DNA from 3 places in the Modestobacter sp. I12A-02662 genome. Region 2 is predicted to be linked to each of the others. Evidence: predicted binding sites of a transcription regulator. Region 2 holds the regulator's gene; each other region holds the start of a gene.
The links. The regulator LexA, encoded in region 2, represses DNA repair genes until DNA is damaged. The targets are predictions, from matches to a motif close to TCGAACANNTGTTCGA.
Positions count from the first base shown of each region.

Region 1: ruvC (crossover junction endodeoxyribonuclease RuvC) is a predicted target of LexA. The motif match lies at 6,027-6,042, and genes of this name have one in related genera.
Region 3: dinB (DNA polymerase IV) is a predicted target of LexA. The motif match lies at 3,200-3,215, and genes of this name have one in related genera.

Region 1 is NZ_JABGDE010000005.1:262,714-270,065, forward strand. Features, by position in the region: gene pgsA (phosphatidylinositol phosphate synthase) at 1-637, shown strand, start outside; gene HL189_RS08800 (phosphatidylinositol mannoside acyltransferase) at 634-1,584, shown strand; gene HL189_RS08805 (glycosyltransferase family 4 protein) at 1,585-2,805, shown strand; gene HL189_RS08810 (hypothetical protein) at 2,815-3,351, shown strand; gene pdxS (pyridoxal 5'-phosphate synthase lyase subunit PdxS) at 3,407-4,318, shown strand; gene pdxT (pyridoxal 5'-phosphate synthase glutaminase subunit PdxT) at 4,315-4,977, shown strand; gene HL189_RS08825 (YebC/PmpR family DNA-binding transcriptional regulator) at 5,205-5,951, shown strand; gene ruvC (crossover junction endodeoxyribonuclease RuvC) at 6,063-6,632, shown strand; gene ruvA (Holliday junction branch migration protein RuvA) at 6,629-7,264, shown strand; gene ruvB (Holliday junction branch migration DNA helicase RuvB) at 7,299-7,352, shown strand, end outside.
Region 2 is NZ_JABGDE010000010.1:147,717-155,068, reverse strand. Features, by position in the region: gene HL189_RS16200 (MFS transporter) at 1-317, opposite strand, end outside; gene HL189_RS16195 (ArsR/SmtB family transcription factor) at 377-904, shown strand; gene hflX (GTPase HflX) at 987-2,426, shown strand; gene HL189_RS16185 (phosphatase PAP2 family protein) at 2,507-3,247, shown strand; gene HL189_RS16180 (hypothetical protein) at 3,219-4,280, shown strand; gene lexA (transcriptional repressor LexA) at 4,308-5,117, opposite strand; gene HL189_RS16170 (LysM peptidoglycan-binding domain-containing protein) at 5,650-5,871, shown strand; gene nrdR (transcriptional regulator NrdR) at 6,235-6,792, shown strand; gene HL189_RS16160 (vitamin B12-dependent ribonucleotide reductase) at 6,885-7,352, shown strand, end outside.
Region 3 is NZ_JABGDE010000005.1:158,173-165,524, reverse strand. Features, by position in the region: gene HL189_RS08350 (transglutaminaseTgpA domain-containing protein) at 1-1,196, shown strand, start outside; gene HL189_RS08345 (DUF3040 domain-containing protein) at 1,338-1,733, opposite strand; gene dinB (DNA polymerase IV) at 1,900-3,099, opposite strand; gene HL189_RS08335 (BatC protein) at 3,354-3,602, shown strand; gene HL189_RS08330 (cupin domain-containing protein) at 3,605-4,936, shown strand; gene HL189_RS08325 (sucrase ferredoxin) at 4,920-5,930, shown strand; gene HL189_RS08320 (alkaline phosphatase family protein) at 5,937-7,109, opposite strand; gene HL189_RS08315 (class I SAM-dependent methyltransferase) at 7,106-7,352, opposite strand, start outside.

The sequences.
Region 1 (7,352 bases), on a different contig from region 2:
CCGTCCGGCTGTCGCCCGGTTCTGGAACCCCGTGGTGCGCGGGCTGGTCCGTGCCGGGGTCACCGCGGACGCGGTGACCCTCACCGGCACGCTCGGCGCGGTTGCCTCCGCGGTCTTCCTCATCGGCAACGGGCAGCTGTTCTGGGGCGCGTTCGCGGTCACCCTCTTCGTCCTGCTGGACATGCTCGACGGGGCGCTCGCCCGGGCCCGCGGCGGCGGGTCGCTGTACGGGGCGGTCCTGGACTCCACCGGCGACCGCGCCGCCGACGCGGCCATCTTCGGCGCGCTGGCCTGGTGGTACTCCGGGGAGGGCGACAACCGGCTGCTGGTCCTGCTCGCGCTGCTGTGCCTGGTCCTGGGGGTCCTCACCTCCTACGTCAAGGCGCGCGCCGAGGGCGTGGGGCTGACCTGCGACGTCGGGGTCGTCGAGCGCACCGAGCGGCTGATCCTGGTCCTCGTGGGCACCGGTTTCACCGGGCTGGGCATCCCGTTCGCCGTGCACGTGGCGCTGTGGGTGCTGCTGGCCGGGAGCGCGGTGACCGTCGTCCAGCGGTTCGTCGTCGTCCGCCAGCAGGCCGCGGGCCGGCCGCTGCCGCCCCGCCCGGCCGACGCGCCGTCCGCCCCACCGGTGCCGTGACCGGCCTCGGCGACCTCGGCGGCCGGCTCACCGACCTCGGCTACGCCGCCGGCTGGCGGGCGATCCGGCTGCTGCCCGAGCCGGTCGCCCGGGCCGGCGCCGCGCGGGCCGGCGGCTGGGCCGCCGGGCGGGGCGGGCGCGGGGTGCGCCAGCTGCGGGCCAACCTGCGGGTGGCCGCCGGGGGCGCGCTGGACGACGACGCGCTCGACGGGCTCACCCGGCGGGCGATGCAGTCCTACGCCCGGTACTGGGAGGAGGCCTTCCGGCTGCCCGTCCTCGGCACCGAGCGGGTGGTCGCGGACTCGGTGATCGAGGGCCGCGAGCACCTGGAGCGGGTCCGCGCGGAAGGCCGCGGGATCGTCGTGGCCCTGCCGCACAGCGGGAACTGGGACGTCGCCGGGGTCTGGTTCCTCGACTGGCTCGGCGCCCCCTTCATGACCGTCGCCGAACGGCTCGAGCCCGAGTCCTTGTACCGCCGGTTCCTGGCGTACCGCGAGTCGCTCGGCATGCGGGTGGTGCCGCTCACCGGTGGGGCCCGCTCCAGCTCCGCGGAGCTGACCGACTGGGTCCGCGCCGGCCGTTCGGTCTGCCTGCTGGTGGACCGGGACCTCACCGGCGGCGGCGTGCCGGTCGGCTTCTTCGGCCGGCCCACCACGATGCCCGGTGGTCCCGCGCTGCTCGCCGCGCAGACCGGCGCCGCGCTGCTGCCCGCGGTCTGCCAGTTCACCGACCGGGGCTGGCGGTTCGTCGTCCACCCGGAGGTGCCGGCGGGCACCGACCCCCGGCTGCGGGACCGGGTCGCCGGGATGATGCAGCAGGTGGCGACCGCCTTCGAGACGACGATCGCCGAGCGCCCCGAGGACTGGCACGTGCTGGGCCGGATCTGGGCCGACGTCGGGCCGGACCCCGACCGCGCTCCCGGACGGGCGACCGCGGAGGTGCGCTGAATGCGCATCGGGCTGGTCTGCCCCTACCAGTGGGACGTCCCCGGGGGCGTCCAGTACCACGTGCGCGACCTCGCCGAGACGCTGCGCGGGATGGGCCACCACGTCGAGGTGTTCACCCCGGCCGAGCACGAGGAGGCGCTGCCCACCGAGCACGTCACCTGGGCCGGCCGCGCCGTGCCCATCCCGTACAACGGCTCGATGGCCAGCGTCCAGTTCGGACTGGTCTCCGCCGCCCGTGCGCGGCGGTGGCTCCGGGAGGGCGCCTTCGACGTCGTCCACGTGCACGAGCCGGCCTCGCCGTCGGTGTCGCTGCTGGTCTGCATGATCGCCAAGGGGCCGATCGTGGCCACCTTCCACGCGGCCACCATCCGCTCGCGGTGGCTCGCCGCGGTCGGGCCGTGGGTACGGCCGTGGCTGGAGCGGATCGGCGGCCGGATCGCGGTGTCGGACTTCGCCCGCCGGGTGCAGGTCGAGCACCTCGGCGGGGACGCCGTGGTCATCCCCAACGGAGTGCACGTGGACGCGTTCGCCGACGGCCCGTCGCTCCCCGGCCACCGCCGCGGGGAGGGACCGCCGATCATCGGTTTCATCGGCCGCTACGACGAGCCGCGCAAGGGCCTGCCGGTGCTGCTCGAGGCGATGCGCGAGGTCGTCCGGGAGCACCCGGACGCGCAGCTGTGGGTGGCCGGCCGGGGTGACCCCGACGAGTTCGCCGAGCTGGTGACCGACGACCTGCGGGACCGCGTGACGCTGCTCGGCGCGCTGAGCGAGGCGGACAAGGCGGCCTTCCTGCGGTCGGTCGACGTGTACTGCGCCCCGAACCTGCTCGGTGAGAGCTTCGGCGTGATCCTGCTCGAGGCGATGGCCGCCGGCGCGCCGGTCGTCGCCAGCGACCTGGACGCCTTCGCCCGCGTGCTGCAGGACGGGGCCGCGGGGACGCTGGTCCGGCGCGGTGACCCGGCGGTGCTGGCCCGGTCGCTGTCCGAGCTGCTCGCGGCGCCCGCCCTCCGCGCGCAGTTCGCGGCCGCGGGACGGCGGGCGGTCGCCGCCTACGACTGGTCGGTCGTGGCCCGGCGGATCCTCACCGTGTACGAGACGGTGGCGCCGGCCGGGAGCGCGGCCGTCACCGCCTCCGCGGAGAACGACGACGTCCTCCTCGGTGGCGCGCCGGGCGGCCTGCCGGAGCCGCGGGGTCCCTTCCGGCGGCGGGTCCGCCGCTAGCCTGGAACCGTGACGACCGGGGAGTGGCTGCTGCTCGCCGGCGGGCTGCTGGTCCTCCTGCTGCTGGTCTGGACCGCGTGGACGCTGACCCGGCTGCGCCGGCTGGAGGGTCGGGTCCGCCGGGCGCGGACGGTGCTCGACGGCGCCCTGCTGCGCCGCGCGGAGCTGACCGCGGCCCTGGCGCGCGAGCTGGCGGCCGAGCTGGGGCCGGACCTGGCCGGCGAGCTCGCCGGCGCGGCCGCCGGCGCCCGCGTTCCCGCCGCCGACGACCGGGAGGCCGCGGAGAACACCCTGGGCCGGCTGCTGCGCCGGGTGCCCGACGACATCCGGTTCCCCGAGCTCGACGACGCCGGGGTGCGGGTGGGGCTGGCCCGGCGGTTCTACAACGACGCCGTCCGGGACACCCGGGCGCTGCGCCGGCGGCGGCTCAGCCGCGCGCTGCGGCTGCACGCCCGACGTCCGCTGCCCCGCTACTTCGACATCGACGACGGGCTGGACGCCGTCCTCACCGGGCCGGCGTCCGCCCGCGGGTATCGATCCGGCTGATCCGCCGTAGGCTGGGACGTCCGCGTCCCCGATCTGCGAGGCAGCACCCGTGGCCCTGAACGACCCCCAGCACGCCCCCGTCCCCGCCCACACCGGCACCGACCTGGTGAAGCGCGGCATGGCCGAGCAGCTCAAGGGCGGCGTGATCATGGACGTCGTCACCCCCGAGCAGGCCAAGATCGCCGAGGACGCCGGGGCGGTGGCGGTGATGGCGCTGGAGCGCGTCCCCGCCGACATCCGTGCCCAGGGCGGCATCGCGCGGATGAGCGACCCCGACATGATCCAGGGCATCATCGAGGCGGTCTCGATCCCGGTGATGGCCAAGGCGCGGATCGGGCACTTCGTCGAGGCGCAGGTGCTGCAGGCGCTCGGCGTCGACTACATCGACGAGTCCGAGGTGCTCACCCCGGCCGACGAGGCGCACCACATCGACAAGTCCGCCTTCACGGTGCCCTTCGTCTGCGGCGCCACCGACCTGGGCGAGGCGTTGCGCAGGATCGCCGAGGGCGCGGCGATGATCCGCTCCAAGGGCGAGGCCGGCACGGGCAACGTGGTGGAGGCGACCCGGCACATGCGCGCGCTGCGCGCCGGGATCAAGCGGCTGGGCACGCTGGACGAGACCGAGCTGTTCGTCGCGGCCAAGGAGCTGCGCGCGCCGCACGACCTGGTCGTCGAGGTGGCCCGCGCCGGCAAGCTGCCGGTCGTGCTCTTCACCGCGGGCGGCATCGCCACCCCCGCGGACGCCGCGATGATGATGCAGCTCGGTGCCGAGGGCGTCTTCGTCGGCTCGGGGATCTTCAAGTCCGGCGACCCGGCGCTGCGGGCGGCCGCGATCGTGCAGGCCACCACCTTCTTCGACGACCCGGCCGTGATCGCCAAGGTCTCCCGCGGGCTCGGCGAGCCGATGGTCGGGATCAACGTGAGCACGCTGCCGGAGAGCGAGCGCTACGCCACCCGCGGCTGGTGAGCGCGCCGAGCATCGGGGTCCTGGCGCTGCAGGGCGACGTCCGGGAGCACACGGCCGCGCTGCACGCGGCCGGCGCCGTGGCGGTCCCGGTGCGCCGGCCGCAGGAGCTGGCCGCGGTCGACGGGCTCGTCCTGCCCGGCGGGGAGTCCACCACGATGGCCAAGCTCGCCGACCGGTTCGGGCTGCTCGGGCCACTGCGCGCCGCGGTGGCCGGAGGGCTGCCGGTCTACGGCTCCTGCGCCGGGATGATCATGCTGGCCGACCGGGTGCTGGACGCCCCCGCCGACCAGCAGACCCTCGGCGGGTTGGACGTCACCGTGCGCCGCAACGCGTTCGGCCGGCAGGTGGACTCGTTCGAGTCGGAGGTGGCGATCGCCGGCGTCGAGGGGGGGCCGGTGCACGCGGTGTTCATCCGGGCGCCATGGGTGGAGGCCGCCGGGGCGGACGTGCAGGTCCTCGGCCGGGTCGAGGGCGGACCGGCCGACGGTAGGATCGTCGCGGTGCGCCAGGGCCGCCTCGTGGCCACCAGCTTCCACCCCGAGCTCACCGGGGACCCCCGGGTGCACGCCCTGTTCGTGGAGCTGGTCCAGGCCGCCCGCGCCGAGGACCTGAGTTCGACCGGTGCCGCCGTCGGCGCCGGCAGTGAGGAGAAATCGTGAGCGAGCTCGCGAGCTCACCATCCAGCACAGCAGCACCGCGAACGCGGTCGACGAGCGCCAGCGAGGAGAGCAAGTGAGCGAGCTCGCGAGCTCACCATCCAGCACAGCAGCACCGCGAACGCGGTCGACGAGCGCCAGCGAGGAGAGCAAGTGAGCGAGCTCGCGAGCTCACCATCCAGCACAGCAGCACCGCGAACGCGGTCGACGAGCGCCAGCGAGGAGAGCAAGTGAGCGGCCATTCCAAGTGGGCGACGACCAAGCACAAGAAGGCCGGCATCGACGCCAAGCGCGGCAAGCTCTTCGCCAAGCTGGTCAAGAACATCGAGGTCGCGGCCCGCACCGGCGGCGGTGACCCGGCGGGCAACCCCACGCTGTACGACGCCATCCAGAAGGCGAAGAAGACCTCGGTCCCCAACGACAACATCGACCGCGCGGTCAAGCGCGGCGCGGGGCTCGAGGCCGGTGGCGTGGACTACCAGTCGATCACCTACGAGGGCTACGCCGCAGGCGGTGTCGCCGTGCTGATCGAGTGCCTCACCGACAACAAGAACCGCTCCGCGATGGAGGTCCGGACGGCGATGTCGCGCAACGGCGGCTCGATGGCCGACCCGGGGTCGGTGTCCTACCTCTTCTCCCGCAAGGGCGTCGTCGTGGTGCCCGCGGCGGGCAACACCGAGGACGACGTGCTGATGGCCGTGCTCGACGCGGGCGCGGAGGAGGTGCGGGACCTCGGGGACAGCTTCGAGGTGGTCTGCGAGCCGACCGACCTGGTCGCCGTGCGCACCGCGCTGCAGGACGCCGGCATCGACTACGACTCGGCCGAGGCGGGGTTCGTGCCCAGCGTGCAGGTGGAGCTCGACGAGGACGGCGCGGCCAAGGTGTTCCGGCTGATCGACGCCCTCGAGGACCTCGACGACGTGCAGAACGTGTACGCGAACTACGACGTGCCCGACGCGGTCATGGAGAAGTTGTAGGACGCCGTCCCCCGCTCAGCCCGGGTGGCGCGTGTCGTGTCCGCGTCGAGCCCCGACTCCCGGTTAGCGTTCCCATCGAACACGTGTTCGTGCGATGGTGGGGGTGTGCTCATGCGGGTGCTCGGCATCGACCCGGGGCTCACCCGGTGCGGCTGGGGCGTGGTCGAGGGGCGCCCCGGCGCGCGACCGACCGCGGTGGGGGTCGGCGTGCTCCGCACGCACCCCGACCTCGACCTGGAGCTCCGGCTGCTGGAGGTGCACACCGCGGTGACCGCGCTGCTGCGTGAGCACCGGCCCGCCGCCGTGGCGATCGAGCGGGTCTTCACCCAGAACAACAAGGGCACGGCCACCGGAACCGCGCAGGCCGCCGGGGTGGCCGCGCTGGCCGCCGCCCAGGCGGACCTGCCGGTCGCCTGGCACACGCCCAGCGAGGTCAAGGCCGCCATCTCCGGCAGCGGCCGCGCGGACAAGGAGCAGGTCACCCTCATGGTCACCCGGGTGCTGGGGCTCGCCAGCCCACCGAAGCCGGCCGACGCCGCCGACGCGCTGGCGCTGGCCATCTGCCACGTCTGGCGGGCCCCGGCCCAGCAGCGGCTGCGCACCGCCGCGCTCGCCGGCGGGATCGGCGCCCCGCTGCCCGGCGCCCGCACCTTGCCCCGCTGGACGGGGGTGGCCCGGTGATCGCCAGCGTGAACGGCCGGGTCGCGGCGGTGTCGCCCGACGGCGCGGTGGTCGAGGTCGGCGGGGTGGGGCTCACCGTCCAGTGCACGCCCGGCACCATCGCCCGGCTGCAGGTGGGGGAGCAGGCCCGGCTGTCCACCAGCCTCATCGTCCGCGAGGACTCGCTGACCCTGTACGGCTTCGCCGACGACGACGAGCGCCAGCTGTTCGAGTTGCTGCAGACCGCGAACGGCGTCGGCCCCCGCCTCGCCCAGGCGGTGCTGGCCATCCACCCGCCCCGCGAGGTCCGCCGTGCCGTGTCGATGGGCGACCTCAAGGCGCTCATGCAGGTCCCCGGCATCGGCAAGAAGGGCGCCGAGCGCCTGGTGCTGGAGCTGCGCGACCGGCTCGGCGTAACGAGCACCGACACCCAGCTCGACGGGCCGGCCGCGGCCGGCCTGCCTGCCGTCACGCCGGTGGCGCCGTGGCGCGACCAGCTGGTGTCCGCGCTGATCGGGCTGGGCTGGAGCGGCCGGGAGGCGGAGACCGCGCTCGCCGCCCTGGAGCCGGTCGCCGAGGAGCAGGCCGCGAACGGCGGCGTCCAGGTCGCGGTGCTGCTGCGGCGGGCCCTGCAGATCCTGGGCCGGTCGTGAGGAGCGGGTCGTGAGCGCGCCGTTCGACCGGTCGCTGGCCGGGGAGGCGGCCGAGGGCGCCACCCGGGACTTCTCCGTCGCCGCGTCG
Region 2 (7,352 bases):
AACAGCTGGGCGAGGGTCAGCACGTCGAAGGCGTACGCCAGCGGCAACGTGCCCAGCGCGACCGCGCGGACCAGGTCGGCTGCCACCAGCACCCGCTTGCGCCGCCAGCGGTCCACCCACGCGCCGGCCGGCAGCCCGATCACCAGGAAGGCGAGGGTCTCCAGGGCGGTGAGCACCCCCATCTCCAGCGGGGTCGCGGCGAGCACGCCCACCGCCAGCACCGGCAGCGCCAGCAGGGTGATCTGCGTGCCGACCTGGCTGACAGTCTCCGCCGCCCACAGCTGCCGGAAGTCGCGGTGGTGCCAGAGCGAGCTCACGACCGGCAGCCTCGACCACTGATTGGGAAGTGTCAATCATTGGGCCTAGGCTGTCCGGCGTGAGTGGGGACCCGGCACCGCGGCTCGAGGGGGAACGCCGTCCGGCCACGGACGCCGAGGCGCGCGCGCTCGCCTCCGCCGTCCGGCTGCGGATCCTGCGGCTGTGCCTCCACCAGGCGCTGACCAACAAGGAGATCGCCGCCCGGCTGGGCCGCAACCCCGCCACCGTCCTGCACCACGTCCGCACCCTGGTCGAGACGGGGTTCCTCGTCGCCGAAGAGGAGCGCCGGGGGGCCCGCGGCGCCCGGGAGGTGCCCTACCGGGCCACCGGCAAGAGCTGGCTGATGGACGGCGCCGGCGGTCCGGGGCCGGGGTCGGACGTCGTCCTCGCGGCGTTCCTGCAGGAGGCAGCCGCCGCGGGGGAGGAGCGCCTGGAGAGCACCCGCCTGGGGGTGCAGCTGGCGCCCGCGGCGATGGACGAGCTCCGCGGCCGGCTGTACGGGCTGCTGGACGAGTACGCCTGCCGACCCGCCGATCCGGACGGGGAGAAGTGGTCGCTGTACCTCGGGATGCACCCGGAGCCCTGATGCGTTGTACCCGGCGATGACAACAGAGTCGATGACGACAACTCACTCGCCCCGTTCCGAGGGGCGTGCCACGCTGGAGACGATGACGACCGCCCCTGAGAGCGCCCTCCCCACCCCCGCCGGCGGGTGGGACGGCCCCGACGACACCACCGGCTCCTACGCCCTGGAGGAGCGCGGCGCGCTCCGCCGCGTGGCGGGGCTGTCCACCGAGCTCGCCGACATCACCGAGGTCGAGTACCGCCAGCTGCGCCTCGAGCGGGTCGTGCTGGTCGGCGTCTGGACCGAGGGGACGGCGGCCGCCGCGCAGCGCTCGCTCGCCGAGCTGGCCGCCCTGGCCGAGACCGCCGGTTCCCAGGTGCTGGACGCGCTGATCCAGCGCCGCGACAAGCCCGACGCCGCGACCTACGTGGGCTCGGGCAAGGCCAACGAGATCCGCGACATCGTCGCCGCCACCGGCGCGGACACCGTGATCTGCGACGGTGAGCTGACCCCCGGTCAGCTCAACCAGCTGGAGAAGGTGCTCAAGGTCAAGGTGGTCGACCGGACCGCGTTGATCCTGGACATCTTCGCCCAGCACGCCACCAGCCGGGAGGGCAAGGCCCAGGTCGAGCTGGCCCAGATGCAGTACATGCTCCCGCGGTTGCGCGGCTGGGGTGAGTCGATGAGCCGGCAGGCCGGTGGTCGGGTCGCCGGCGGTGGCGGCATCGGTACCCGCGGTCCCGGTGAGACGAAGATCGAGACCGACCGGCGCCGCATCCGGGCCCGGGTGTCGAAGCTACGCCGGGAGATCGCCGGCATGGCCACGGCCCGCGCCACCCAGCGGTCCGGCCGGTCGCGCAACGCCGTCCCCAGCGTGGCGATCGCCGGCTACACCAACGCCGGCAAGTCCAGCCTGCTCAACCGGCTCACCGACGCCGGTGTGCTGGTCCAGGACGCGCTGTTCGCGACCCTGGACCCGACGGTCCGCCGGGCGGAGACCCCGGACGGGCTGGAGTACACGCTCACCGACACGGTCGGCTTCGTGCGGCACCTCCCGCACCAGCTCGTCGACGCGTTCCGGTCGACGCTGGAGGAGGTGGCCGAGGCCGACCTGCTGCTGCACGTCGTCGACGGCTCCGACCCCGACCCGATCGGGCAGATCAACGCGGTGCACACCGTGCTCGGCGAGATCGACGCGAGCGCGGTCCCCGAGCTCATCGTGGTCAACAAGGTCGACGCGATGAGCGAGGAGGACGTCCTCCTGCTGCGCCAGGCGCTGCCCAACGCCGTGTGGGTCTCCGCCCGCACCGGCCAGGGGATCGAGGCGCTGCGGGACGTGGTCGCCGCGCGGCTGCCGCACCCGCAGGTCGACGTCGAGGTGCTCCTGCCGTACTCCCGCGGTGACCTGGTGGCCCGCGTGCACCGGGACGGCGAGGTGCTGGAGGAGCTGCACGAGGCCGACGGCACGCGCCTGGTCGCGCGGGTCGAGCCGGCGCTGGCCGCTCTGCTGGACGACTTCACCGCCCCTGTCGCAGGTGTGTGACGGGTCCTCCCGGTGTCCCGCCCGCGTGGCGGGACACCGGGAGGATCACGGGGAGGTCACGGCCCCGGTACCGTGAGGCCGTGAACCCCGGTGCGGTACGGCAGACGGCGGACCCCGCCGGGAGCCCGTCCGTACCGGCGGGCACCCGGGTGATCGGCATCGGCCGGCCGGCGTGGTGGGTCCTCCTCCTCTCCGCGCTCGCCACCGTGGGCATCACCGCGGAGCTGCTCAGCCGGGGCTGGCTGGAGCGCATGGACCTGCGGGTCTCCGAGGTCGTCAGCGACTGGGACCTGCGCAACGGCGACGCCTACTGGCTGGTCTGGGCGTTCACGCAGGCCGGTGGCCGTGGGTTCATCCTGATCGTCCTGACGGTCCTGGTCGGCTCCCTCCTGGTCCGGGAGCGCACGGTGGTGCCGCTGGTGCGGGTCCTGCTCGCGTTGGCCCTGCTCACCGCGGTGGTCTACGCCTTCAAGTGGGGGACCGGGCGCACCGCGCCGGCGTTCCCGGGGTCGTTCTTCCACCGGGACGGCGCCAGCTACCCCTCGGGGCACGTCGCGAACGCGGTGCTCATGTGGGGCGTGGCCCGCTGGCAGGCCGTCGAGTTCGCCCTGGCCCCCTGGGTGCAGCGGGTCTTCTGGGCGCTGAGCGTCTTCGGGCCGCTCGCGACCGGGGTGGCGATGGTCGCGCTGGACTTCCACTGGGTCACCGACGCGGTGGTGGGGCTGACCGTGGGGCTGCTGCTCTTGGGCGTGGTTCACGCACTGGACGCAACCCTGCTGTCACGCTGGGTTCGTGCCCGCGCCGGCCGAGCCCCCGCCTGACCGCGCCGCGCGCCGGCTGCGGTCCGGCGGCGCGGCGTTCGCCGTGCCGTTCGTCCTGCTGCTGAGCCCGGCGCCGGCGCTCGCGGACACCACGGCGTCCGCTCCCTTCGGTGCAGCTGTCACCCGCTGCGAGATCACCGATCCGCGACTGCCGGAGCTGTCCGGCCTCGCCGGCGCCGGCGAGTCGATGCTGGCCATGAACGACGGCGGGGAGCGGGCGCAGGTGTTCGTGCTCGACGGCGCGTGCGCCGTCGGTGACGTGCGCTCGGGTGCGGTCGACCCGTACGACCCCGAGGACCTGGCGCTGGGTGCGGACGGCACGCTCTGGGTGGCCGACACCGGTGACAACGCGCAGAACCGGGAGACGGTCGCGCTCATCAGCCTGCGCACCGACGGCTCGAGCACCCTGACCCGGCTGACCTACCCCGACGGGCCGCACGACGCCGAGGCGCTGCTCCTGGCCCCCGACGGCACGCCCTACCTGGTCACCAAGGAGGTCCTCGGTGCCAGCGGGGTCTACCGGCCGGACGGGCCGCTCACCGACGGGGCCACGCTGGGGATGACGAAGGTGCTGCAGCTCGGGCTGACCCTCACCGGGACCCCGGGCGGCCCGGTCGGCCGGGCGGGCCAGCTGATGGTGACCGGGGGAGCGGTGTCCGCGGACGGGCAGCGGGTCGCCCTGCGCACCTACACCGACGCCTACGTCTGGCCGTTGTCCGGCTCCGACGTCGCCGGCGCGCTCGCGGGGGAGCCCGTGCGCGTGGCACTGCCGGACTCGCCGCAGGGGGAGGCGATCGCCTTCGCCGCGAACAACCGGGACCTCCTCCTCGCGGGGGAGGGGCTGCCGTCCCCGGTGACCCTGGTCCCGGCCGGCGCGGATACTGCTCCGACGGCGGCCGGCCCCCGGTCGTCGGCCGCTCCCGTGGCGGGCCTGGTGCGCGACGTGTCGCCGTGGACGGCCGGCGTCATCGCCGCGGTGGTCGCGACCGTGCTCGTCTGGCTCGGGGGGAAGCTGCGCCGCCGCAGGGAGTGACCCGCGGCGGCGCGCTCCTCCTGGCGATCAGATGCGGCGCAGGACGCTGACCACGCGGCCGAGCACGGTCGCGTCGTCGCCGGGGATGGGCTCGTACGCCGCGTTGTGCGGCAGCAGCCAGACGTGGCCGTCGCGGCGCTTGTAGGTCTTGACCGTCGCCTCGCCGTCGATCATCGCGGCCACGATCTCGCCGTTCTCGGCGGTGGGCTGCTGGCGCACGACGACCCAGTCCCCGTCGCAGATCGCCGCGTCGACCATCGAGTCGCCGGCCACCTTGAGCATGAACAGGGTGCCCTCCCCGACCAGCTCGCGGGGCAGCGGGAAGACGTCCTCGACCGCCTGCTCGGCCAGCACCGGACCACCGGCGGCGATGCGCCCGACCAGGGGCACGTAGGTGGCGGCCGGCGGAGCCGCCTCGTCGCCGCCGGACGTGCCCGCCGCGGCGCCCGGTCCGTCGGCGCCCAGCGCGGCGGCGTTGTCGCCGGGGAGGCGGACGTCGAGCGCGCGCGGCCGGTTCGGGTCGCGGCGCAGCCAGCCCTTGCGCTGCAGCACCGACAGCTGGTGGGCGACCGAGGAGGCGGAGGACAGCCCCACCGCCTCACCGATCTCACGGACCGAGGGCGGGTAGCCGCGCCGCTCGATCGAGTCGCGGATGACCTCCAGGACGCGGCGCTGGCGCTGGGTGAGCCCGTCGCCGGCCTCGGCCCGGTCGGGGAACGCGCGGACGGCGCCGCCGGGCTCCGCGGACCCGGCCGCGGCACCGTTCGCCGGCCCGGCGGCCCGCTTGCGGCGTGCGGGACCGGCTCTGCCGTCCGTCGAGCGGTTGTCGACCGCCATGACCCCTCCTCGTCCGGCTGCGGCCCGCGCAGCTCCCCGGCGACGGCCCGGCCGCTCGGTGCGCGGGCGGGCTGCGTCGTCTCGATCGCACCCGAACGGTAGCGCCATCGGCGGTCGTGTTCAAACACGTGTTCGAAGGAGCGCCGTGTCGGCGCGTTCCCGTCGGTGCCGTGCGGTAGACATCCGCCAGCGTTCGATTCGAACACCCGTTCGATCACGCTCGCCCCGACCGAGGAGTTGGCTAATGGTCACCGTGCAGCGCAGTGTCGTCCCGCCGTCGCCCGTGCAGGCGTACGCCAGGCAGCCCTCCGCCGGTGCGCCGGGGCCCGGGCGCCGCGCCGTGCGTCCCGCCGGTCGCGCCGTGCGTCCCGCCGGTGCGGCCGGAGGGCGGGGCGTCCGCTGCGGAGGCTGTGCCGCCGGTCGTCCGGCACCGCGTGGCGCCGGCCCTGAGTCGTGGGACCGCCCGCCCCTGCGGCTGACCCGGCGCGGGCGGCGGGTCGTCGCGGGGCTCTCCATCGCGATCGGGCTGGCCGTGGCCGTGGCGACGGCGACGGTCGTCGCCGCCGAGCCGGGTCCCGCGCTGCGGCTGGCCGGCGGGCACACGGTGGTCGTGGAACCCGGGGACACCCTCTGGGCCATCGCCGTGGTCGTGGAGCCGGAGCAGGACCCGCGGGCGGTGGTCGACGCGATCCGTGACCTCAACGGGCTCGGCGGGGTCGCGCTCGAGCCGGGGCAGGTCCTGCACCTCCCCTGAGCGTGGCCCCGGCCGGCCTCGGCAGGGCCGGGTGGAGCGGTGGACGGCATGGAGCGGTGGACGGCGCCTGCCGCGCCGTGTGCGGCGGTTGGGACGGGCGTCGCCCGATGGGTCCGATGGGACGGCTGCGCGACACGCCTCGTCCGAGCTTGCGTACCCGTGGGGCCGGGCATACGGTTCCAACACAACATGTTGTGGTTACACGGACGAAGTTCGTCCACAACCGCTCCACACGTTCTCCCCGCGGCGTCCACCGGATGTCCCCGGGTGGGTCCACAGGACGGGTCCACCGGCCCGTTCGCAGACAGTGCCAGAAGCTCGCCCGCCAGCCGGCGTGACACCCGCGAGAGGAGATGAGTCGACGTGCGTTGCCCCTTCTGCCACAACCCGGACAGTCGTGTCGTCGACTCCCGGGAGACCGACGAGGGCGTCACCACCCGCCGCCGCCGGTCCTGCCCCGGCTGTGGCCGGCGGTTCACCACCGTCGAGGAGGCGGTGCTGGCCGTCGTGAAGCGCAGCGGCGTGACCGAGCCGTTCAACCGCACCAAGGTGATGGCCGGGGTGCGCCGGGCCTGTCAGGGGCGACCGGTCGGCGAGGACCAGCTGCAGCTGCTGGCGCAGCAGGTGGAGGACGCCGTCCGCGCCACCGGCGCGGCCGAGGTGCCCAGCCACGAGGTGGGGCTGGCCATCCTGCGCCCGCTGCGCGAGCTGGACCAGGTCGCCTACCTCCGCTTCGCCAGCGTCTACCACGCCTTCGACTCCCTCGAGGACTTCGAGAAGGAGATCACCGAGCTGCGCGCCCGGCACCTGCCGGGCGGCACTCCACCGCTGCCCGGCATGCAGCCGGACCTCCCGGCCCCGCGCCGGAAGGGCGGCGGCCGGGGTCAGACCACCACGTCCGGCGACGCCGCCGGCCCCTGAGAACTGTCAGTACCAACCGCTACACACGTCAGGCAGCACCCATCGCGGCGCTTCCCCCGCCGCAGCCCCACCACAGGGAGAGCTCGAACACCATGACCGAGACCGAAGACCGCCTGTCCACCCGTGCTCGTCGCGGCGGGAAGGCGCCAGCCCGGGGGAAGGGCCTGAAGGTCAAGCGGGTCTTCACGACCGCGGGCGTGCACCCGTACGACGCGGTCGCCTGGGAGCGCCGCGACGTGGTCATGACCAACTGGCGGGACGGCTCGATCAACTTCGAGCAGCGCGGTGTCGAGTTCCCGTCCGAGTGGAGCATCAACGCCACCAACATCGTCACCACCAAGTACTTCCGGGGCGCGGTCGGCACCCCGCAGCGGGAGACGAGCCTGCGGCAGCTGATCGACCGGGTCGTGCTGACCTACGGCGAGGCCGGCCGCGAGCACGGCTACTTCGCCACCGAGGGCGACGCGGAGGTCTTCGAGCAGGAGCTGACCTGGATGCTCCTGCACCAGTACTTCAGCTTCAACAGCCCGGTCTGGTTCAACGTCGGCACGAGCGCCCCG
Region 3 (7,352 bases), on a different contig from region 2:
ACGAGTGGACCGGCACGGTCTTCGGCCGCGGGGTGACCACGGCGGGGCTGACCTACCGGGTCACCGCGGAAGAGCCGGAGCCCGCGCCGGAGGAGCTGGCGGCGGCACCGGAGGTCGCCCCGGGCGACCCCGTCGCCGAGCGCTTCGGGCAGCTGCCGCCGCTGGACCCCAGCGTCCCCGCGCTCGTCGGCGAGCTCACCGCTCCCGGGCAGACGCCGTACGAGCGGGTGATGGCGGTGCACCGGCACCTGACCGACCGCGCCAACGGCTTCCGCTACAGCCTGTCCACCGCGCCGGGCACCACCGGCGACGACCTCGCCGACTTCCTCCGGCTCAAGCAGGGCTACTGCGAGCAGTACGCCGGTGCGATGGCCGTGCTGGTCCGGGCCGCCGGGGTGCCCGCCCGGGTGGTCCTCGGGTACACCACCGGGTCCGCGCAGGAGGACGGCACCCGCGTCGTGACCACCGACGACGCGCACGCCTGGGTGGAGGTCTGGTTCGCCGACCTGGGCTGGGTCCCGTTCGACCCGACCCCGATCGCCGCGGCGCGGGCGGTCGAGCTGCCCTGGGCGCCCCGGGCGGACGCCGACACCCCGGAGGCCGCCGCGCCCGCCGCCCCGACCGCCACCGCGCCGGTGCCCGCCGGTCCCACCGCCCAGCTCGACCGCGACGACCAGTACGTGCCGCCGCTCGCCCTGCCCGCCGCCGAGCAGGCCGACCGACTGACCCCGGTGCTCACCGGCGGAGGGCTGGCCGTGCTGGTCCTCGCCGCCGGGCTGGTGCCGTGGGCGGTCCGCCGGCGCCAGCGGCGGGCCCGGCTGGACGACGGCCGGCCCGGCGCGCTGTGGGAGGAGCTGCTGGCCACCGCCACGGACCTGGGCGTGCCCGCGCCCGCCACGGCCACCCCGCGCCAGCTGGCCCGGCAGCTCGCCGAGCGGGTCGCCGACGTGGACCGGTCCGCCGTGGCGGCGGTGCGGTCGCTGGCGCTCGCGGAGGAGCAGTCGGTCTACGGGCGTCCCACCCCGGGCGCCCCGGACCCGGGGCTGCGGGACGCGGTGCTCACCCTGGAGCAGGCGCTGGGCGCGAGCGTCCCCCGCGGCCGGCGGCTGCAGGCGGCGCTGTGGCCGGCCTCGACGGTGGGCGCGGCGACCCGGTGGCTGGCGGCCCGCACCCCGCGGCGGCTCCGCTCCGCCTGAGAAAGGACCCCGTCCTCCTCACCCCTCGCAAGCTCGGGGCGAGCCTCTGGACGGGGCCATCGAGGCACGAGGTGGGGCGGGACGACGGCAGCCGCCGTCCCCGTGGGGACGACGGCTGCCGATGTGTGCTGCCGGCTGCGGCTACTGGTCGTAGCGGCGGCGGAAGCGCTCCTCGAGCCGGTTCTTCAGCGGCTGACGCCGGGCCTTGGGGGCGCGGCCACGCCCGGCCGCGGGGCGCCCGGGGGCTCCCCCGGCCTCGACGGCCCCGGCCGCGTGCTTGTAGTTCAACAGGCCCAGGACCGCGCCGCCGAACATGACCAGGAAGCCCAGGACCCCCAGGACCACCTGCGGGACGACCGCCCCGAGGACCAGGACCGCCAGCCCGACGACCACCAGGAGAGCGCCGAGCTGGACCTTGCGGCGGGCCTTCAATCGGGCGTCGCCGGTGCGGACGGTCGAGGCGAACTTCGGATCGTCGTCGACGAGGGCGCGCTCGATCTGCTCCAGCAGACGCTGCTCGTGTTCAGAGAGCGGCACGTCGACCTCCAGTTGCACAATGCAAGAAAGCCACCGGCGGCAGTCCGCCCGCGGTGACACCGAGGATACGAGTCGTTTGCGGGCAGCGAAAGGCGAGCGACCACCGACACACCCGTACGGGAGCCCGTTCTTCCGCCTGGCGGTGCCGGGCGGGCTGCGGCGCAGGTCAGCGACGTGTTCCCGGGCCGCCGGCCGGCCCGGCCCCGGGGACGCTCCGGCGGGTGAGCAGCGTCGCCGGCCGGACCGCGCCCGCGCCGAAGCGGCGGGACGCCCGGTCGGCGGCGAGCTCGGCGTCCCGGCGCCCGTGCTCGCGGGCCCCGAGCTCGAGCTGGCGGGCGGTGCCGTCGGCCTCCACCAGCCCCTCGGCCCGCACCCCGACGAGCCGGATCCGGGCCCGCTCCAGCCCCAGCGCGTCGTAGAGGGCGCGCGCGGTGTCGTAGAGCTCCTGCCCCACGTCGGTGGGCACCTTGAGCGTCCGCGACCGGGTGATCGTGGTGAAGTCCGCGAACCGCACCTTGAGGGTCACCGTCCGGGCCAGGACGCCGCTCGAGCGCAGCCGGCCCGCCGTCCGCTCGGCCAGGTGCAGCAGCTCCCGGTGGACGACGGCCGGGTCGTCGACGTCGGTGCCGAAGGTCTCCTCCGCCCCGGTCGACCGGTCCGGCTCGTCGGGGACCACCCGCCGCGGGTCGCGCCCCCAGGCCAGCTCGTGCAGGTGGGCGCCGGCCGCGGGGCCGACCGCCCGCTGCAGCGTCCGCACCGGGACGTGCGCGAGGTCCCCGACCGTGCGCAGCCCCAACCGGAGCAGCACCTCCTCGGTCTTCGCCCCGACGCCCCACAGCGCCCCCACCGGCAGCGGGTGCAGGAACCCCATGACCTCGGCCGGCCGGACCACGAGCAGCCCGTCGGGCTTGGAGCGCGTGGAGGCCAGCTTGGCGACGAACTTGCTCGGGGCGACCCCCACCGAGCAGGTGATCCCCTGCTCGTCGAAGACCCGGGCGCGGATGTACTCGGCGATCGCCACCGGGTCGCCCAGCCGCCGGCCGGCTCCGGAGACGTCGAGGAACGCCTCGTCCAGGCTCAACGGCTCGACCAGCGGCGTGATCGACCGGAACAGCGCCATGACCGACCGCGAGACCTCGCCGTAGAGGGCCAGGTCGCCGGGCAGCACGGTGGCGGTCGGGCACAGCCGCAGCGCCCGCGAGGTGGGCATGGCGCTGTGCACGCCGTACGCCCGGGCCTCGTAGGTGGCCGACGTGACCACCCCCCGGTTGCCCGTGCCGCCCACGATCACCGGCTTCCCCGCCAGCTCGGGACGCCGCCGCACCTCGACGCTGGCGAAGAACGCGTCCATGTCGACGTGCAGCACCCTGCAACCGGCAGCACGAACCGACACACCGAGCCCCTTCCCCACACCGCACCGGCTTCCCCCGGCACGGCCCTCCGCGCGACCGTCTTCCCCACGGCCTTCGAACACTTGTTCGACATGATCACACTAGCGGTCGTGCCGCTCGGCGGCCTGCTACGACGCAGCGACGGACCAGGTGCGTCGAGTCGATCTCAGCGGTAGGAATGCCCCGGGAGCGCCGGCCGGCGGTCCCCCACTGGACGATCGGAGAAGCCATGGCGCTCGACGACGACGACATGACCAGCACCCAAGGGCCGGCCGACGGCGGCGCCCAGGGCACGCCCGGCACCCACGACGGCGGGGCCGACGGTGGCGCGGACGGCGGGGCCGATGGCGGTGCGGACGGCGGGGCCGACGGCGGGGCCGACGGCGGGGCCGACGGTGGCGCCGACGGTGGCGCGGACGGCGGTGCCGATGGTGGCGCCGACGGTGGTGCGGACGGCGGCGCGGACGGCTCGGCCTGAGCGTGCCTGACCTCGGGAGCCAGGGCCGGGCGCCGTCCTCCTCGGAGGGCGGCGCCCGGCCCGCGCTGCGCCGCTGCACGGCGATGGACCCGCAGGTCTTCACCGAGCAGTACTGGTCCCGGCGGCCGTTGCTCACCCGCGCCGAGGACACCGGCGGGTCCTTCCGGGACCTGCTGACCCTGGACGACGTCGACGAGCTGCTGTCCCGGCGCGGCCTGCGCACGCCGTTCCTGCGCATCGCCAAGGACGGCAGGGTGGTCGACACCCAGCGGTTCACCACCTCCGGCGGCGCGGGCGCGGAGGTCGCCGACCAGGTCTCCTCCGACGCGGTGCTCCGGCTGTTCTCCGAGGGCAGCACCGTGGTGCTGCAGGGCCTGCACCGGCTCTGGCCGCCGCTCATCGAGTTCGCCGACCAGCTGGCCGCCGACCTCGGGCACCCGACCCAGGTCAACGCCTACGTGACACCGCCGTCCTCGCGGGGGTTCAGCCCGCACTACGACGTGCACGACGTCTTCGTGCTGCAGGTCGCCGGCGAGAAGCACTGGACCATCCACGAGCCGGTGCTCCCCGACCCGCTGCGCACCCAGCCGTGGAACGACCGCGCCGAGCAGGTCGCCGCGGCCGCCGAGCGGGAGCCGGTGATCGACGCCGTGCTGCGCCCGGGCGACGCGCTCTACCTGCCGCGCGGGCACCTGCACTCGGCCGTCGCGCTGGGCCGGACCAGCGCGCACCTGACCATCGGCGTGCACCCGGTCACCCGCTGGTCGGCCGCGGAGGCGGTCCTGGACCTGGTCCGCACCCTGGCCGGCGACGACCCGGAGCTGCGCCGGTCGCTGCCGCTGGGCGTCGACCTCACCGATCCGGACGCCGTGGCCGACGACGTCGCCGCGGTCCTCGCCGGGCTCGAGCACGCGCTCCACCGGATCGACCCCGCCGTCGTCGCCGACCGGGTCCGCGCGCGCACGTGGGCCCAGGTGCGGCCCGAGCCGGTGGCCCCCCTCGCCCAGTCGACCGCCGCCGCGGAGCTGACCGCCGACACCGTGCTGCGACTGCGTCCGCGCCTGCGGGTGCAGCTGCGCGAGGCCGAGGGCGACCGGGTCGCGCTGGTCACCGGACGCCGGACGCACGACCTGCCCGCCGCGACCCGGCCCGCGCTGGCCGCGCTGCTGGCCGCCGGTGAGCTCAAGGTCGGCGACCTGCCCGGCCTCGAGCCCGCCGACCAGCTCACCCTGGCCCGGCGGCTGGTCACCGGGTCGGTGGCGGTGGTCCCCGATGCCCGCGCCGAGGTGCCCGGGACCGGCAGGCACGATGGGGAGCATGGCAGCCGGACGTGAGCCCAGCGGGCCGGGAACCGATCCCGACTTCTGCCGCGAGCCCGACGGGGCTCCGCCGGGCACCCGCTCGACCCCGGTCGGCCGGCTCGACCCCGCCTGGTGCTCGGTGCGGGCGCTGCTGCGAGCGGACTCCTCGGTGGCGACCGCACCGCCGGCCCGCCGCTGGCTGCTGGTCGAGCAGCCCGGACCGTGGGGCCGGGACGCGCTGCTGGAGTCCCGCTTCGACCGCCGGGTGGCGTCCCGGCTGGCCGCCCGGGCCCGCGAGCTGGGGCTGCGGATCCAGCTGGTGCGCCGCGCCGGCGACCGGCTGGCCGACTCCGGACGGCGCTGGGCGGTGGCCGACACCACCCCCGGCCGCGAGTTCATCCGATGGTCCACCCGGCAGACCGACGCCGAGCTGCTCCAGCTGCCCTGGGACGGATCGGTCGGCACGCCGTCGCAGACACCGACCTACCTGGTCTGCACCCACGGGGCGCACGACGTCTGCTGCGCCGTCCGCGGCCGCCCGCTGACCCGCTCCCTGCCGCTGGTCGCCGGGCCGGACCGGGCCGACGTCTGGGAGACCAGCCACCTGGGCGGCGACCGGTTCGCGGCCAACGTGCTGGTGCTGCCCTGGGGGCTGTACTACGGGCAGGTGCCCGACGACGGGGCGGAGCTGGTCCGCGCGCACGCCGCGGGGCAGGTGGCGCTGCCGTGGCTGCGGGGCCAGGCAGGGCTGTCGCCGGCCGCGCAGGCCGCCCAGCACCACGCCCGCCGGGAGCTGGGCCTGCTGGGGATCCTCGAGCTGCCACCGCGGCAGGTACGCGCGCTGCCCTCACCGGCGCCCGGGATCGAGCGCTTCGACGTCGTCCTCGCCGGCCCGGACGGCGGGATCACCGTCACCGTGGAGAGCCGGCTGTCGGCCGAGGCGCACCGGCTGACCTGTGCCGCGCCGCACCCGGGGCACTGGCGCACCTGGCACCCGCTGTCCCTGCGGGTGGCCGCACCGTCCTGAGCCGGCTCAGGACACGGCGCGGCCGCGCGCGGCCAGCAACGGAACGGCGAGCTCCGCGGAGGTCAGCGATCCGTGGAAGGCGGCCAGCACCGAACCGCGCGGGTCCTGCTCGGCGGTGGTGATCGCCCAGCTGCCGCGGGCCAGGGCGACGACGTCGCCGATCCGGTCGATGACGGCCGGGTCGACGGCGCCGAAGATCCCGCTGGCCACCGCCTCCTCGCGCCCGGCGACCCAGGCGCGGTCGCCGAGCACCTCGCGCCAGGCGGCGAGCACGTCGGCGGCGGCCCCGGGCTCGGTGTGCACGTACCGGGCCCGGGGCTCCCCGGTGAAGAGCCGGACGCCCTCGGTCAGCGCGGGGACGTCGGCCACGTCCAGCCGGGTCCCGGCGGGGACGTCGACCATGCCGTGGTCGGCGGTGACCAGCAGGACGGCGTCGTCCGGGAGCCCGGCGGCGAGCTGCTCGACCAGGCGGTCGACGACGCCGAGCTGGTGCCGCCAGCTGGCGGAGTCCACACCGCGGATGTGCCCGGTCACGTCGAGGTCGGCGGTGTAGCCGTAGACGAGGCTGCGCTCACCGGCGGCCAGCGCGCCGTGCACGACCGCCACCAGGTCGCCGAGGCTGTACGCGTTCGCGTAGTCGGCGCCGCGGTAGGCGGCCCGGGTCAGCCCGGAGCGGGCGAAGGCGTGCGGGCCGACGGCGGTGCAGGTGATCCCGGCGGCGGTGGCCTGCTCGAAGACGGTCGGCTGCGCCTGCCACCGCCGCGGGTCGGGGTCGTCGGTCCACTGCACGTGGTTGAGCATGCGGCCCTCCCCCGGCACCTCGGTGACGAAGCCCAGCACCCCGTGGCTGCCCGGGGGGAGGCCGGTGCCGAAGGTGGCGAGGCTGACCGGGGTGGTGCTGGGGCACGGCGCGGACAGCACGCCGGCGGGGGTGCCGAGCGCGTTGAGGACCGGCGCCTCGTCGGGATGGGCGGCGATCTGCTCGGCGCCGAGGCCGTCGACGAGCAGGACCGCGATCCGCCGGGCCTCGCCCAGGGCGGGAGCCAGCCGGAGGGGGTCGGCCGGCAGCCCGCCGCGGCGCACCGGGACTCCGAGCGCGGTGGCGACGCCGGGCAGGACGTCGGCGAGGGTGGCCGTGCCGTAACCCGGTGCCGTGAGGTCACGGGGCAGCGGCGTCACGGGCGGGTGGCGAGCAGGTGCAGCGCGGTGGCGATGTCGCGGTAGGGCGAGGTGGCGGCCAGAGCGAGCTCGAGGGCCCGGACGGCGTCGGGGTCGGCACCGGAGGCGGCGTCGAGCAGGTCGGCCACCACCGAGACCCCGCGCCAGTCCCCGGGCTGCAGCCCCGCGCCGGAGACGAGGTCGAGCAGCTCGGCGGGGCCGAACCGGCGGCGCGCCGGGCGGGACCGGCGGGGAGCGGGGTCC